DNA from 3 places in the Gordonia sp. Swx-4 genome. Region 1 is predicted to be linked to each of the others. Evidence: predicted binding sites of a transcription regulator. Region 1 holds the regulator's gene; each other region holds the start of a gene.
What was found. The regulator LexA, encoded in region 1, represses DNA repair genes until DNA is damaged. The targets are predictions, from matches to a motif close to CGAACANNTGTTCG.
Positions count from the first base shown of each region.

Region 2: a site for LexA is predicted at 2,724-2,737, ahead of PWF70_RS14520 (HNH endonuclease signature motif containing protein). Genes of this name have one in related genera too.
Region 3: a site for LexA is predicted at 2,964-2,977, ahead of PWF70_RS02600 (DUF222 domain-containing protein). Genes of this name have one in related genera too.

Region 1 is NZ_CP128197.1:3,043,220-3,048,437, forward strand. Features, by position in the region: gene hrpA (ATP-dependent RNA helicase HrpA) at 1-2,200, shown strand, start outside; gene nrdR (transcriptional regulator NrdR) at 2,174-2,641, opposite strand; gene PWF70_RS13825 (LysM peptidoglycan-binding domain-containing protein) at 2,741-3,277, opposite strand; gene lexA (transcriptional repressor LexA) at 3,515-4,222, shown strand; gene PWF70_RS13835 (putative PEP-binding protein) at 4,200-5,218, opposite strand, start outside.
Region 2 is NZ_CP128197.1:3,186,556-3,191,773, reverse strand. Features, by position in the region: gene PWF70_RS14540 (DivIVA domain-containing protein) at 1-252, shown strand, start outside; gene PWF70_RS14535 (YceD family protein) at 295-951, shown strand; gene rnc (ribonuclease III) at 944-1,669, shown strand; gene mutM (bifunctional DNA-formamidopyrimidine glycosylase/DNA-(apurinic or apyrimidinic site) lyase) at 1,696-2,571, shown strand; gene PWF70_RS14520 (HNH endonuclease signature motif containing protein) at 2,795-4,189, shown strand; gene PWF70_RS14515 (OsmC family protein) at 4,293-4,751, shown strand; gene PWF70_RS14510 (acylphosphatase) at 4,756-5,037, shown strand; gene smc (chromosome segregation protein SMC) at 5,096-5,218, shown strand, end outside.
Region 3 is NZ_CP128197.1:569,925-575,142, forward strand. Features, by position in the region: gene PWF70_RS02595 (DUF6541 family protein) at 1-1,337, shown strand, start outside; gene PWF70_RS02600 (DUF222 domain-containing protein) at 1,354-2,943, opposite strand; gene PWF70_RS02605 (MBL fold metallo-hydrolase) at 3,138-3,974, shown strand; gene galE (UDP-glucose 4-epimerase GalE) at 3,979-4,998, opposite strand; gene rfbB (dTDP-glucose 4,6-dehydratase) at 5,050-5,218, opposite strand, start outside.

The DNA.
Region 1 (5,218 bases):
GTTGTCCAGCAGCAAGTTCCGTCGGATGTGCGAACGGGAGTTCCTGCACTTCCTGCGAATCCGGGAATGGCGGGACCTGCATCGCCAGCTCACCGAGATCGTCAAGGACCTCGACTGGCCGGTGAGTCCGGCCGGTTCCGACCTGCCCGAGGTCGACGCCGACGCCGTCCATCGCGCGATCCTGTCAGGACTGCTGTCCAACATCGCCGCCCGCAACACCGAGGGCCGCGAGTTCACCGGGGCGCGCAACACGACGCTGATGATCTTCCCGGCGTCCCCGCTCGCCAAGAAGCCGCCGCCGTTCATCATGGCCGCCGAGGTCCTCGAGACCTCGCGACTGTTCGCGCACACGGTCGCCGGCATCGACCCGCTGTGGGCGGAGAAGCTGGCCGGCGATCTGGTCAAGCGCACGCACAGCGAACCGCACTGGTCGTCCAAGCGCGGTGCCGCGATGGCCTACGAGCGGGTCACCCTCTACGGGGTCACCCTCGTCGCGCGTCGTCGTGTCGACTACGGCCCCATCGACCCGGTCGTCTCACGCGAACTGTTCATCCGCCATGCCCTCGTCGAGGGCGACTGGCGTACGCAGCACCCGTTCTTCGAACGCAACCGCGCACTGCTCGAGGCCGCCTCCGACGTCGAGAACCGTATGCGCACACGCGGACTGGTGATCACCGAGGACCAGCTGTTCGAGTTCTACGACAAGAGGGTGGGCGCCGAGGTCACCTCCGCACGGCACTTCGACACGTGGTGGAAGAAGGCCCGACGCTCCGATGCGGCTCTGCTCGATCTCAAGCCGGAGGACGTCGCGGCGAGTACCGAAGCCGCCCCCACCGACTATCCGGGCGCCTGGCAGCAGGGCGACACCCGACTCGAACTCCGCTACCGGTTCGAGCCCGGCGCCCCCGATGACGGTGTCACCGTGATCATCCCGCGCGCACTGCTCCCCCACGTGCGCCCGGCGGGTTTCGACTGGTCGGTGCCCGGCATGCGGACGGAACTGGCCACCGCACTGGTGAAGTCGTTGCCGAAGCAGCTACGCAAGTCGATGTCGCCGGCACAGCGTTTCGCCGAACTGGCACTGGCCCGCCTCACCCCACGGAGCGAGCCGCTCACGGTCGGGCTCGCTCGCGAGCTCACCACGATCACGCAGATGACGGTCACCGCAGGCGATTTCGACGTCGACCGGATTCCGGCCCACCTACGGATGCATTTCGCGGTCGCCGACGACGCCGGGGAGATCACCGCGCGAGCCGATTCCATCGCCGAACTGCAGCGCGCGGCCACCCCGCCAGCGTCGAAGACGGTGAAGCGCACCCTGTATCGCGCCTGGACCGACGAGGGCATCGGCACTCTCGCCGCACAGCGGACCGTCGACATCGCCGGACAACGCCTCACCCGTTACCCGACCATCGACGCGATCACCGACGACGCCGGACGCACGCGCGGGGTGGTCGTGATCGACGCCGCGTCGGAGCAGACCCGTGATCGATTGGCGGCGAGAGGAATCGTCGCGCTCCTCGACCTGGCGATCCCGCCCCTGCACCGCCGCGTGGCCGGTTCCCTCGGGGCCGCGGGTCGACTCGCGCTGAGCCAGAGCCCCTACCCGGATCTCGATGCGTTGCTGGCCGACTGCACACGTCGCGCCATCCGCGATGTCGTGGCGGGCCTCGACGCCGGCACCCTGTCGGCGGTGCGCTCTCCCGAGACATTCCGCGTGCTCACCGAGAAGTTGCGTCCACGGATCACCGAGTCGGCACCGGACTACTTCTCTCTCGCCGTCGAATCCCTCGGTTGGGTGGCACCGGTCCGTGCCGCGATCGACCGACATGCCGGTTCACTCGCGGCCGATGACGTCGCCGAACAGCTGGACAATCTCGTCTTCGACGGATTCGTCGCCGCCACCGCACGACGACATCTGGAGAATGTGCCGCGCTACCTCGCGGCCGCCGAGGCCCGCCTGTCGGCGCTCCCTGCATCGGCGGCCCGGGATCAGGCCGGAGTAGCCGTCGTCGACCGGGTGACCGAGCGGTGGGCGCAACGACTGACTCAGGTGCCCGACCACCGGAAGGCGCACGTCAACGACGAGGCCCAGTGGCTCGTCGAGGAGCTGCGGGTGGGATTGTTCGCCGAACGGCTCGGCACCGCGTACCCGGTGTCGGAGAAGCGGGTCCTACGAACTCTTGACCGACTCGGCTGAGGCGGCTCGGAGGTCGTCGATCTCGCGCTGGAAGTCCTCGACGGAGTCGAACGAGCGATAGACCGACGCGAACCGCAGGTAGGCGACCTCGTCGAGGTCGCGCAGCGGCTTGAGGATCGCGAGACCGACCTCGTTGCTGGGGATCTCGGCCGATCCACTGGCACGTACGGTGTCCTCGACCTGCTGGGCGAGCTGCGCCAATGCGTCCTCGGCGACGTGGCGTCCCTGGCATGCGCGCCGGACGCCCCTCATCACCTTCTCGCGACTGAACGGTTCGGTGACGCCGTTGCGTTTGACCACCGCGAGCACCGCGCTCTCCACGGTCGAGAAGCGTCGCCCGCACTCCACGCAGGAGCGGCGGCGCCGGATGGCCTGCCCCTCATCAGCGACACGCGAGTCGATGACCTTGGTGTCGTCGTTCTTGCAGAAGGGGCAGCGCATCGTATCCTCACGCAGGTCACGGGACACTCTGGTGCAGCCGCGCCGCATGCCAGGCCGGTAGTCGGCCGGTCCCTGTGACATCGAGGATACCGCCCGTGCTCAGTGGTACCGGGGGGCGAGCAGCGGCTGACCGACGCGCAGCCCGCTCGACGGGAGGTCGTTCAGCTGGATGATCTCGTCGACGACCGCCTCACGCGGCATCTCGGGGGCGACGCGCGATGCGATGGTGCTCAGCGAGTCGCCCGACCGCACGTGTACGACCTCGGTGCCGACCGAAGAAGGTGTGACCGTCGCGGCGTAGTTCTGACCGACGACCGCGATGACCCACACGGCCAGAGCGAGCCCGACGCCGGCGAGAATTGCCGTCGCCGTGCGCCGACGCCGCCGGATGACGGCCGAGGGCGCGGTATGCGCAACACGCGAGACGGGTACGACCGGTGCACGACCCCGCATACCGACCGGCGAGGCGCACCGGGTGGAGGCGACCCGGCGGACCCGGACCGCCGACTCCGGCACCGGACGCCCGTCGACGGGCCGGCGGCCGTCGCCGCGGCGCATCGGGCGCGGACGCTCCAGGACGTCACCACGGACCGAATCGGTGGAGCGGTCGGGGTCGATGAGAGTGGCGGTGCGCATGATGCCCTCCGTGTTTCCGGTCGAACGCTTGTCCGTGCTCCGACTGCGTCGTCGGCGTTCGAACTGTTCGATTGTCGATCATCTGTTCGATGCACTGATGTTCGATTTGTAGCACGGCACTCCGACACTTGTCTCGCAACACGTCGAACAAATGTTTGATGCGGTCGGCATTCTCGGCTAGGGTCGTCGTCAGACAAGCGATCTACCAGCACGTTCGGAATCGAGAGGAACCCGATCATGAGCGATGACGGCGGTAAGCGCACCGGAGCGCGGGGCGCCGACGAGCCCGTCGCCCCGGCAGACATGGCGGCGGCCGAGGCCTCGCTGACGCCGCGGCAGCGCGGAGTTCTCGAGGTGATCCGCAGATCCGTGCGCGAGCGCGGTTACCCGCCGAGCATCCGCGAGATCGGTGACGAGGTGGGTCTCACGTCGACCTCCTCCGTCGCCCACCAACTGCGGACGCTCGAACGCAAGGGCCTCCTCAAGCGCGACGCGAATCGTCCGCGAGCGGTCAACATCGCACCGAGCGAGCCGCCGACGCCCACCTCACCGACCGGTGGTGCGCTACCCGAGCCCACCTTCGTGCCGGTGCTCGGCCGGATCGCCGCAGGCGGCCCGATCCTCGCGGAAGAAGCCGTCGAGGACGTCTTCCCGCTCCCCCGCGAGCTCGTCGGCGAGGGTTCGCTGTTCCTGCTGAAGGTCGTCGGTGAGTCGATGATCGACGCCGCGATCTGCGACGGCGACTGGGTGGTCGTCCGCCAGCAGAACGTGGCCGACAACGGCGACATCGTGGCCGCGATGATCGACGGCGAGGCCACGGTCAAGACCTTCAAACGCCAGAAGGGTCATGTCTGGCTGATGCCGCACAACGAGCTGTTCGACCCGATCCCGGGCGACGAGGCCGTGATCCTCGGCAAGGTCGTCACCGTGATGCGGCGTATCTGACCTCTTCGTTCTCGAGAACCGCGGCGGCAGCCTCGCGCGCCGCAGCCGGATCGGTGGTGGCGAGCGCGGCTGTCGCCGCGTTTTCGCAGGTCGACCGTGAGACGCCGCCGAGGCGGGCACCGACCGCGGCGGCCGCCACCGGAGCACTCGACAGCGAGGTGACACCCAACCCGACGAGCACACAGGCGAGGATCGGGTCCGCCGCGGCCTCGCCGCACACGCCCACCGGTTTCCCCTGATCCCGTCCGGCCCGCGCGACCGTCGCGATGAGGTGCAGGACCGCCGGCTGCCACGGATCGGTCAGCGATGCGAGATCGGCCGACATCCGGTCGGCGGCCATCGTGTACTGCGTGAGGTCGTTGGTGCCGATCGAGACGAAGTCGACCTCGGCCAGGATCGCCGGCGCGAGGATCGCGGCGGCGGGGACCTCGATCATCACCCCGGCGACCAGTCCGCGTTCCCGTACCTGAGCGGCGAAGGCGGCCGCCTCGGCCGGTGAGGCGATCATCGGCGCCATGACCCAGGGGCTCGTCTCGGAACCCTCCGCGGCGCGTGTGATCGCGTCGAGCTGATGGGCACGGATCTCGGGGTGTGCCAAGGCGATCCGGTCGCCGCGCACACCGAGCGCCGGGTTGGCCTCCTCGGGCTGGTGCACGAAGCGCAGCGGCTTGTCCGAGCCGGCGTCGAGCGTACGGATGACGACCCTGCGGCCGCCGAACGCGTCGAGCACCTCGCGATAGATGTCCGCCTGTTCCTCCACCGACGGCTCGTCGGCGCGTTCGAGGAAGGCCAGTTCGGTGCGGAACAGTCCGACGCCCTCCACCGGATGATCGGTGGCCGCACGGGCCGACGATCCGTCGGCGACGTTGGCCAGGATCGCCACCTCCACACCGTCGGCGGTGCGACCCGGGCCCGACCAGCCGGCGACCCGTGCGGCCTGACGCGTGTACTCGTCGACACGGGCCCGCGCGGCGGCGTTGTCGGGTTGCACGACGA
Region 2 (5,218 bases), 140 kb from region 1:
GAAGCCGAACGCATCATCGACGCGGCCCACGCGGAGGCGGATCGCCTGCGCGGCGACTGCGACGTGTACGTGGACGAGAAGCTGGCCCAGTTCGAGGAGATCCTCACCGGCACACTGCGTTCGGTGAACCGTGGACGTCACCAGCTGCGCACCGGTGCGGGCATGCACGACTACGTCGAATACCCCCGCAGCGTCGACGAAGCGACCCGCAACTCCTACGACCGCGACCAGGGATCCCCGCTGGCGGTGTGACCTGCCCGACGGCCGATCCGGCGCATACCGTGGCGTCAGTCGATGATTCGCGATCGCGAGCGTATGGTGCAGTTTGTGTCTGATCATGCTGTGACATCAGAAGCGTCGCACGGTCCCGATTCGGCGTCGCGTCGCGATCCCTTCGTCCTCGACGTCCGGCCGCTGGGTCGGCGCCCGGGCACCATGTCCGAGGTGCACCGGACGGTCACGACCCCCGACAAGCTCGGGGTCGAGATGATCGGCATCCCGGCCGGCTCGGATGTCGATCTCGACCTCCGGCTCGAATCGGTGAGCGAGGGAATCCTGGTGACCGGCACCGCGTGCGGTGAGACCGCCGGTCAGTGTTCGCGCTGCATCGAACCGATCGACGGCACGGTGACTGTCTTCCTGACCGAGCTCTTCGCGTACCCCGACAGTGTGACCGAGCAGACCACCGAGGAAGACGACGTGCATCGCATCGTCGACGACCGCATCGACCTCGAGCAGTCGATCATCGACGCGGTCGCGCTGGAACTGCCGATGTCCCCGCTGTGCTCGGAGGACTGCCCGGGACTGTGCCAGGTGTGTGGCATCCGTCTCGCGGTCGCCGAACCGGGCCATGCGCACGAACTGATCGATCCCCGCTGGGCCGGTCTCGCGAACAAGTTCTCCGAACTCGCAGAAGACGGGAACCCGGACGACCAGGAAAGTCGTGACTGAAAGCACACGTGAGGAGGGTCGGCGGGCGCTGCTCGCCGCACTCGACACCGACATCCCCGAAGACCTTCTGACGCTGGCGCTCACGCACCGCTCGTACGCCTACGAGCACGGCGGTCTGCCGACCAACGAGCGCCTCGAGTTCCTCGGTGACTCCGTCCTGGGCGTGGTGATCACCGAGCGCCTGTACCTGCATTTTCCTGACCGTCCCGAGGGCGAACTCGCGAAGATCCGTGCGAGCGTGGTCAACATGCACGCGCTCGCCGACGTGGCACGCGGTCTCGGCGACGAGGGTGGCCTGGGCAAGTACCTGTATCTCGGCCGTGGCGAGGAGATGACGGGCGGTCGAGACAAGGACTCGATCCTCGCCGACGGTCTCGAATCCCTGTTCGGCGCGGTGTTTCTCAGCCACGGCCTGGAGACCTCGCAGCGGATCATCCTGCGCCTCTTCGACGAACGCATCGAGAAGGCCGGACAGCTCGGCGCCGGTCTGGACTGGAAGACCTCGCTGCAGGAGCTGAGCTCCGAACGCGGCTATGGCCCACCGCAGTACCAGATCTCGTCCACCGGCCCGGATCACAACAAAGAGTTCACCGCGATCGCGATGATCGCGGGGGAGAACCTCGGCGAGGGCGTCGGACGCACCAAGAAAGAGGCCGAGCAGCAGGCGGCGGCCCACGCGTGGAAGGCGCTCACCGAACGCGCCGAAGCGTCGTCGTGACAACAGCGTCGTGACAACAACTCTTCATGCCTGAACTACCCGAGGTCGAGACCGTCCGCATGGGTCTCGAGAAGCATCTGACCGGACGGACCGTGACCGCGGTCGAGGTGCTGCATCCGCGTGCCGCCCGCCGCCACGTCGGCGGCGAACCGGACCTGATCGGTCGCCTCGCGGGCAAACACGTCACCGGAGTGCGGCGTCGCGGCAAGTACATGTGGATCGACGTCGCCGACGACACCGACCGTGCCGCTCTCGTCGTGCATCTCGGCATGAGCGGGCAGATGCTCATCGCCCGCGACGGGGCGCCCGACCACACCCATCTCCGCATCCGCGCACACCTCGACGACGACAACGAACTGCGGTTCGTCGATCAGCGGACCTTCGGAGGTTGGCATCTCGACGACTATGCGGTCTCCGATGACGCGGCCGACATCCCGGTGTCGGTGGCGCACATCGCTCCCGACCCGTTCGACCCCGCCTTCGACTCGGCGGGCGTCGTAACGCGCATGCGCGCCAAGCACTCCGAGATCAAACGTGTCCTGCTCGACCAGACGGTCATCTCCGGGGTCGGCAACATCTACGCCGACGAGGCGCTGTGGCGGGCCCGACTTCACGGTGCGCGTGTCGCCGAGACGATCTCGCGTAAGAAGCTCCTCGAACTTATCGACGCCGCCACCGCGGTGATGACCGAGGCGGTCGAGGTCGGGGGCACGTCCTTCGACGCGCTGTACGTCAACGTCAACGGCCAGTCGGGGTACTTCGAACGCTCCCTCAACGCCTACGGGCGTGAGGGGCAGCCGTGCCGGCGATGCGGGGCGATCATGCGCCGGGAATCTTTCATGAACCGCAGCTCTTACTTTTGCCCGAAGTGCCAGACTGCTCCACGGCGTCGCACACGTTGAGTCCGTAGTGCTCCCTGCGCTTACGTGCGGAGCGTGACCGCGGCGAAGCCGCTGTGCAGGCATCGACGAGTCCGGTGAAGGCTACGAGCGTTCCGCGGAACGCTCGAAGAGCCTTGGCCAGCTGTTTTGTCGGTGGGCGCCGCTAAGTTGTTCGTATATCCGTTCGAACAGCTGGGGGCTTGGGGTGTCTGTTTCGGTGCTGCACGGTGAGAATGTGTCGTCGATGTTCGATGGCGCGGATCCGGCGTCCTTGTCCGATGACGTGTTGGAAAGCAGAGTGCTGGGTTATGCCGCGCAGATCACCGCGCTCACGGCCGAGTTCTTGTCTCTGGTGGCGGAATTGGATGAGCGGGAGTCGTGGCGGGGGCCGGGTGTGCATTCGCTCGCGCACTGGCTCTCGTGGAAGGCGGGTGTCTCTCAACGCACAGCGCAGGAGCAGGTACGGGTGGCGAAGGCTCTGACGGAGTTGCCGTTGATTCGGCAGGCGTTCGGTGCGGGGCGGTTGTCGTATTCGAAGGTGCGGGCGTTGACGCGGGTCGCGACCGCGTTGCGGGAGAAGGAACTGGTGAATCTGGCGTTGTCGTGTACGGCGTCGCAACTGGAGCGGGCGGTCCGTGCGATAGGACAGATCGACCGGGATCGTGGCATCGAGTCGGAGAATCGCCCACCGGTGGAGTCGACAGGCCGGTGGAAGTGGAATGCGGATGGCTCCTTGTCTGTGTCGCTGACGCTGTCTCCGCTAGACGGTGCCCGGCTTCTTGCCGGTGCGGTCCGGGCAGAGTACGAACGCACCCGGACCTGCGACGATGCGGATCTGTCCGCGGTGTCGAGCGTTCCGCGGAACGCTGCAAGCGAGTTGGAAACCGTGGATGGGGAACCGGACTCCGAGGTCAAACCGGCGAATCGTCGGGACCTGTGGCGAAATGTGCCGTCGAATCTGGCGCCGGCGTTGGTGGCCATGGCAGACATGGTGCACGAGGGGATCGCGATGCCTGATCTCGCACCGGGAGCCGAGATCCTGATACATACCGACGAGGGTGGGCAGCAGGCACACCTTGATGACGGGCCGGCACTGTCGGAGGCTGAGTTGGACGAGGCGCACTGCGGTGCTGCGGTTCGGAAGGCGTTGTCCAGCAGGGTTTCCGGAGCGCCGGGGAAGTTGGCGTTGCTGGGGTTGGGGCGTAAGTCGCGGACGCCGAACAAGGCACTCGTCAGGGCGTTGTTCGTGAGAGACCGGTGCTGTCAGATGCCCGGCTGTGAACGCACACGGCATCTGCACGCCCATCACGTGGTGTTCTGGTCGGCCGGTGGGGAGACCGAGTTGGACAATCTGATCTTGTTGTGTGGAAGCTGTCACCGTGCGTTGCATCGGGGTGAGTTCAGTATCACCGGGCATGGGTCGCAACGGTTTTCGTTCCACCGGCCGGGCGGTTCAGTGATCGACGTGAGTCCCGCGACACACGTGCCGGGGCAATGGTCGCCTGATGCGCGGGTGGCCGCGGATTCGACGGTGCCCGTGGGCGGCGGCAAGCCCGACCTCGGGTATGCGACCGAGGTGATCCACGCGGTGCGGGAATGGAAAGAACGCAACGCAAGCCGAGAGGCGGGAGCTGCCTGACGACGTCGGGCACGACCGGTTCGGGAATTCGTCCTGATCCACGGCTCTTACTATGGTCAGCGGTGCCAGCGCCGCCCCGCCGCCTGAGAGGACTCATCCCAGCATGACGATCGAACAGAACACAGCCACTCCGGCCCAGCCCGCGGAGCCCGCGCACACCGACCTCTGGGTCGAGCGCACCGGGACCCGGCTCTATACCGGCCGCAGCTCGCGCGGTGCCGAGGTGCTGATCGGCTCGCAGGATGTCGAGGGTGTCTTCACGCCGGGCGAGCTGCTGAAGATCGCGCTGGCGGCCTGCACGGGCATGTCGTCGGACCGTCCGCTGTCGCGCCGCCTCGGCGACGACTACGACGCCACGATCCGGGTCAGCGGTGACGCCGACCGTGAGAACGAGGTGTACCCGCGGATCTCCGAGATCCTCGAGGTCGACCTCTCCGAACTCGACCCCGACGCCGCGCAGCGCCTGCTCGTCGTCGTCGAGCGCGCCATCGACGCGGTGTGCACGGTCGGCCGCACCATCAAGGCCGGCGCCGAGGTCGACCTGAAGATCGAGACGGACTGACACCATGACCACCGACCGGGTCCGACTGTCGGCGTTCGTGCACGGCCACGTCCAGGGTGTGGGCTTCCGATGGTGGACGCGGTCGCGGGCCCTGGAGCTCGGTCTGGTCGGCTACGCGTCCAATCAGGCCGACGGACGGGTGCACGTCGTGGCCGAGGGACCCCGCGAGGAGGTGCAGGCGCTGCTCGATGCGCTGCGGTCCGGAGAGACCCCGGGCCGGGTGGATCTGGTCGTCGACAGTCTCGAGTCGGCACGCGGAGACCTGACCGGCTTCCTCGAGCGGTGAGCGCTGAACGGTGAGCGTTGCCCGAAACGCATCGCGATGGTGAGTACTCTGTACCGTCGTGCACCTCAAAAGCCTGACCCTGAAGGGCTTCAAGTCGTTCGCCTCGGCGACGACCCTGCGCTTCGAGCCGGGTATCACGTGCGTCGTCGGTCCCAACGGCTCGGGTAAGTCCAACGTCGTC
Region 3 (5,218 bases), 2.5 Mb from region 1:
ATGCCGTCGGCGTGAGTCTGGCTCCGGTAGCAGCGGTCCTGGTTCTGAGCGTCGTCCGAGACCGGTCGCGAGTGGCACCTGCGGCCCTGGCCGTGGCCGGCGTGACCGCAACGCATCCGTCCGGTCTGATTCTCGTCGGCGTCATCGTCGGCCTGTGGTGGCTGTGTGAGGGTCTGTGGCGTCCGGCGACGAGTCGTTTGGCAGATCTCGCGACCCTGGCTGTCACCGCCGTCCTCACGATGATCTTGATCTCCCCCGTGGTGATCGGCACGATCCGCGTCGCCGACACCAACGAACTCCCGTTCTTCGACTTCCGGGAAGAAGGGATCGGAGTGCTGCGCGGCCTGGCGCAGGGCGCGTTCAACGGCACGATCCCGCTGGAGCTCAACCACTTCCCGATCTGGCCGCTGATCATCGTGACCGTCCTCGGCCTCGGGGTGCTGGCCTGGCTGCGATGCTGGGCGGGACTCGCCGTCTGGCTGGTCTTCGCGCTCGTGACGACCAACTCGGTGGTCTCGCTCGGTCTGCTGTCGTACCCGCTCGGCGCCATCGGCGGCTACTTCTACAACTCGCCGCACCGCCTCACCTTCGTCGTCGCCATCTTCTCGGCCGCGGCCGCGGGTGTCGCGATCGGCGTCGCGGTGATCGCGCTCATCGGCGTCATCGGACGGCGATTCGGGCAATCCGACGAGACGTCCGTCAAGGGCAACGCTCGCGCGGGTTGGCTGGTCGCGTCGACATACGTGGTGCTACTCGCATTGATCGCCGGTGCCGCGGTGGTCCGCTACCCGCCGAATGCGCAGATCGCCTCGAAGGAACGCGGCGGCAAGTACGTCGGCCCCGACGACCTCGCCGCCTACGCGTGGCTCGCCTCGCAGCCCGACGCCCGAGACGTGCTCGTCCTCAACAACCTCGACCAGGGCACCGGCTGGCTGTACCCGGTCACCGGCGTCACCCCGATGTTCCCGTTCTATCGGGCCAACGAGTTCTCCGAGCGGCAACGCGACCTTTTCTGGGGTGTCGCGAAGATCGGCGCCGACCCCGCGATCGACCAGATCGTCCGGGACATGAACGTGCACTATGTGATCGACTCCCCGACGAGTTACTGGGAGTTCCAGCGCGGCCGACCCGATCCGGCGAACGGCCACCAGGGCGACCCGTTCCTGGAGCTGCGCGAGAACGGCGCTCCTGGACTGACAGAGGTGTTCCGCCAGGGCGAGGCCGTCGTCTACCGCGTCAACGACCTGGTCTACCCGCCGCCACCGCCTGTCGAGGGTGCACCGGCTGAAGGCGTGCCGCCAGTGGAGGCTCCGCCGGTTCCGGTCCCCGCTCCCTGAGCTGTGAGGAGTGCTCCTATCCTGAGTGCCCGTACGCGTGGTTGAGAAGTGCTGAGGCGACTACGAGTTCGACGGGTGTGGCGTGACGGAGGTCGATGACTTCACGCAGGTGGAGGCGTGGGGTATCGCCGGACGCCTTGTCAGGTCCGTGGATTTCGGTGCGCACGTGTTGTAGGTGTTCGGCGAATCGGCGGGGTATGTCGGGTCGCCGGTTGATGCGTTCGGGGTTGGGTGGGGCGCCGGGTTGGGTGTTGAGTCGCCAGGCGCAGCGGCCTTCGTCGGGTCCTTCGCGGACCATGCGGGTGGTGTATTGGCCGGGTTGGTCGCCGACCATTCGGTTGTGTTTCGGGCAGGCGGGGGTGAGGTCGGTGATGTCGGTGAGTCCGCCGAGTCCCCAATCGAGTTGGGCGTGATGCATTTCCACGTGTGCGGCGGATTGGTCGCAGTCGGGTGTGGAGCAGTTTTCGCCGTCGGGTCGGGCGAAGGAGACGAGGCGTTGTTCGCGGGTGGCGAGGCGTTTGCCGCGGCCGAAGTAGAGCGGGACGGCGGTGGCGTCTTTGAACACGGCCAGCCAGGGTTGGGCGTCGGCGGCCATGCGGATGACATCGTCGATCGGGATGAGGGTGCCGGTGGCGGTGGTGGCGAACCCGGCTTCGCGGAGTAGATCGTTGAGGTCGGCTTTGAAGATCATCTGCATCGGCAACCCGCGGTGGCTTTTGCCGAGCATGCCGTCCTCCAACACCGCTTTCAGGAGGGCGTTGAAGGCGTCGTGGTTGAGCTGGGCCGGGGTGCGGTCATCACGTTCGGCAGCAGCGGCAACGGCGTCGGGGTCGGCGTCCTCGATCGACCCCCGCGGGGAGTCGGGGTCGTCGGGGTTGTTCATGCCGGGTTTCGCCCAGACGGCGAGCAGCATGGTGACCCGGGCAAGGAGTTCAGGGGTGAGGGTGGCGGTGAGTTTGGCGGTGCCGTCGGCGCGTTGCCGGTTCACGTACAGATTCCGGCGACGTTTGCGGTCGGTGTCGTCGGTGAGTGTGCCGTCGGGGTCGAGGTGGGCCAGTAGCCGCGAGCCGAGGGCGGTGATGTCGGCGGGGGTGTGGTCAACGGCGATCTCGGCCATCTGTCGTTCGGCGGCGACTTTGACGTCGTGGTCGGTGGCGTGCGGGATCTGGTCGAGTACATCGAGTACTGCCCGGACGTGGGAGGTGCTGACCTTGCCGTCGGCCAATGCCTCTGCCAGAGCAGGGCGTTCGGGTTCGAGTGGTTCACCGGTCGGGCTGAGGTGGGTGGCGGTCGCGTGGCGTTGTTTGGTGCGGCGCATGGGGTCGGCCATGCGTAGGCGGTGGGTCATGAACTGGGTGATGCTGCGGTGGCCGGTCTTGTGGGGTAGGTCGCGGTCGGCGATCTCGACGATTTGCCGGTCGCCGGCGAAAGTCATTCGGGCGATTGCCCGTTCGGTCTCGGCAGCGACGTCGACGAGCTCGGCATCCGAACACTGTGTCAGATCAACAGTCTGCAGCTCGGTGGTGATCCGGTGCAGTTCACTCAGAAGTTCTTCTGCGCGCGAAGTGGGACCATCAGCCTGAGAGATCTCGGTCAAGACGGTCACCCCCCCCCGGAAACATCGTGCGAATATATGTTCGACAGTACACCCGATTAGCCAGTGCTGCAACGATTGTCGCCAGAAATACGTCGCAAGGGTTTTGTCGGTGTCGCCTGGTATTGTCCACATCTCGTCGGTTCGCCGTCCGAATCTGTGCGGAACCACTGACCTGTTGACCGGGCCCGCGTTAGCGTCGAACCATGCAGCCGTGGATGTGCGTTTTCTGCGCAAACGAGTTCGCTCCCGACGCCGACCTACCCGAGGTCTGCCCGATCTGTGACGACGACCGGCAATGGATCCCGACGAGCGGGCAGCAGTGGACCCGGCTTGACGAGAACGCCGACAACGCGCTCGATGTTGCCGAAGAGGAGCCGGGTCTCATCCGGCTGTCGCTGCGACCGGCGGTCGGCATCGGGCAACGAGGATTCCTGGTGGCCACCCTGAACGGCAATATCCTCTGGGAGCCGCCGGGGTTCATCGGTCCGTCCCTCGTCGGCTGGCTGGAAGAGCACGGCGGTGTCGAGGCCATCGCCGCCAGCCACCCGCACCTCTACGGCGCGAGTGTCTCGCTCAGTCATCGGTTCGGCGGGGTCCCGGTCTTCTACAACGATCTCGATCGTCGATGGCTGACCCGGCCGGACCCCGTGGTCGAGTTCTGGTCCGGCGAAGCCGAGGTTCTCGGCGGAGTGCGACTCATCCAGTGCGGCGGACATTTTCCCGGCAGCGCTGTGCTGCACCTACCGGACGCCGCCGACGGTCGGGGAGCGCTGCTGACCGGCGACACCGTCAAAGGTGTCATGCAGCCGGGAATGGTGACGTTCATGCGCAGCTATCCGAACATGATCCCGTTGTCGCCCAGGCTCATTCGTCAGATCGTCGACCGGGTCACGGCCCTGCCGTTCGACCGGCTGTACGACGCATTCGGCGTCGTCGTGGACAAGGACGCACGCGAGGTCGTCGAGACGTCGGCCCGGCGCTACATCGGGTGGGCCACCGACGAGATCATCGATCCCGACGATTCGTACGCGGCTCGGTGACGGTTCAGGCGTCGGGGTAGCCCGTCGGGTTCTCGGACTGCCATCGCCACGTGTCGACGCACATGTCGTCGATTGTCTTGGTGGCGTGCCAGTTCAGATCGGCGTTCGCCCGGGTGGGATCGGCATACGACGCGGCGATGTCACCGGGTCGGCGGGGTGCGATCTCGTACGGGATCGGCTTGCCGCTGGCCTTCTCGAAGGCGTGGACGACCTCGAGGACCGAGACACCCTGCCCGGTACCGAGGTTCCACGTCGACATGCCGGTGTCGCCGGTGCTGATCCGGTCCAGAGCGGCGACGTGTCCGGCGGCGAGGTCGTCGACGTGGATGTAGTCGCGGACGCCGGTGCCGTCAGGGGTGTCGTAGTCGTCGCCGAAGACCGACAGCTTCTCGCGCCGGCCCACCGCGACCTGCGCGACGAACGGCATCAGATTGTTCGGGATGCCCGACGGGTCTTCGCCGATCTGACCGCTCGGGTGCGCGCCCACCGGGTTGAAGTAGCGCAGCGCGGCGATCCGCCAGGCGTCGGAACTGGCGGCGACGTCGCGCAGCACTTGCTCGATCATCACCTTCGTCCAGCCGTACGGATTGGTGGCCGACGTCGGGAGGTCCTCGGTCATCGGTAGCTCGGGGTCCGCACCGTAGACGGTCGCCGACGACGAGAACACCAGCGTGTGGACGTCGTGGCGTTCCATCGCCCGCAACAGCGAGAACGTGGTGCCGAGGTTGTTCTGGTAGTAGTCCAGCGGCTTGGCCACCGATTCGCCGACCGCCTTGTACCCGGCGAAATGGATGACCGCGTCGACGTCCTCGTGAGCGAAGAAGTGTTCGGTCTTGTCCACGTCCGCGAGGTCGAAGGCGTGCACCGGGATGGAACGACCGCTCAACGCCTCGAGCCGACCGACCACGGTGGGCTTGGCGTTGCTGAAGTCGTCGACGATGACGACGTCATGACCGGCGGAGACCAGCTGGATCACGGTGTGCGAGCCGATGTAGCCCGCGCCGCCGCTGACGAGTACGCGCATGAAACCACCGTAGGCGGCGGACCTGGGAGAACGCCAAACGACCGGCAGCGGTCAGCCCGTCACCCGCTCGGTGGCGGCGTATTTCTGTTCGACGGCGTCCTTGGCGGGCTGCCACCAGTCGGTGTTGTCGCGGTACCAGTCGATGGTGGCGGCCAGGCCGGCGCGGAAGTCGTTGTAGTTGGGTTGCCAGCCGAGTTCGGTGCGTAGGCGGGTGGAGTCG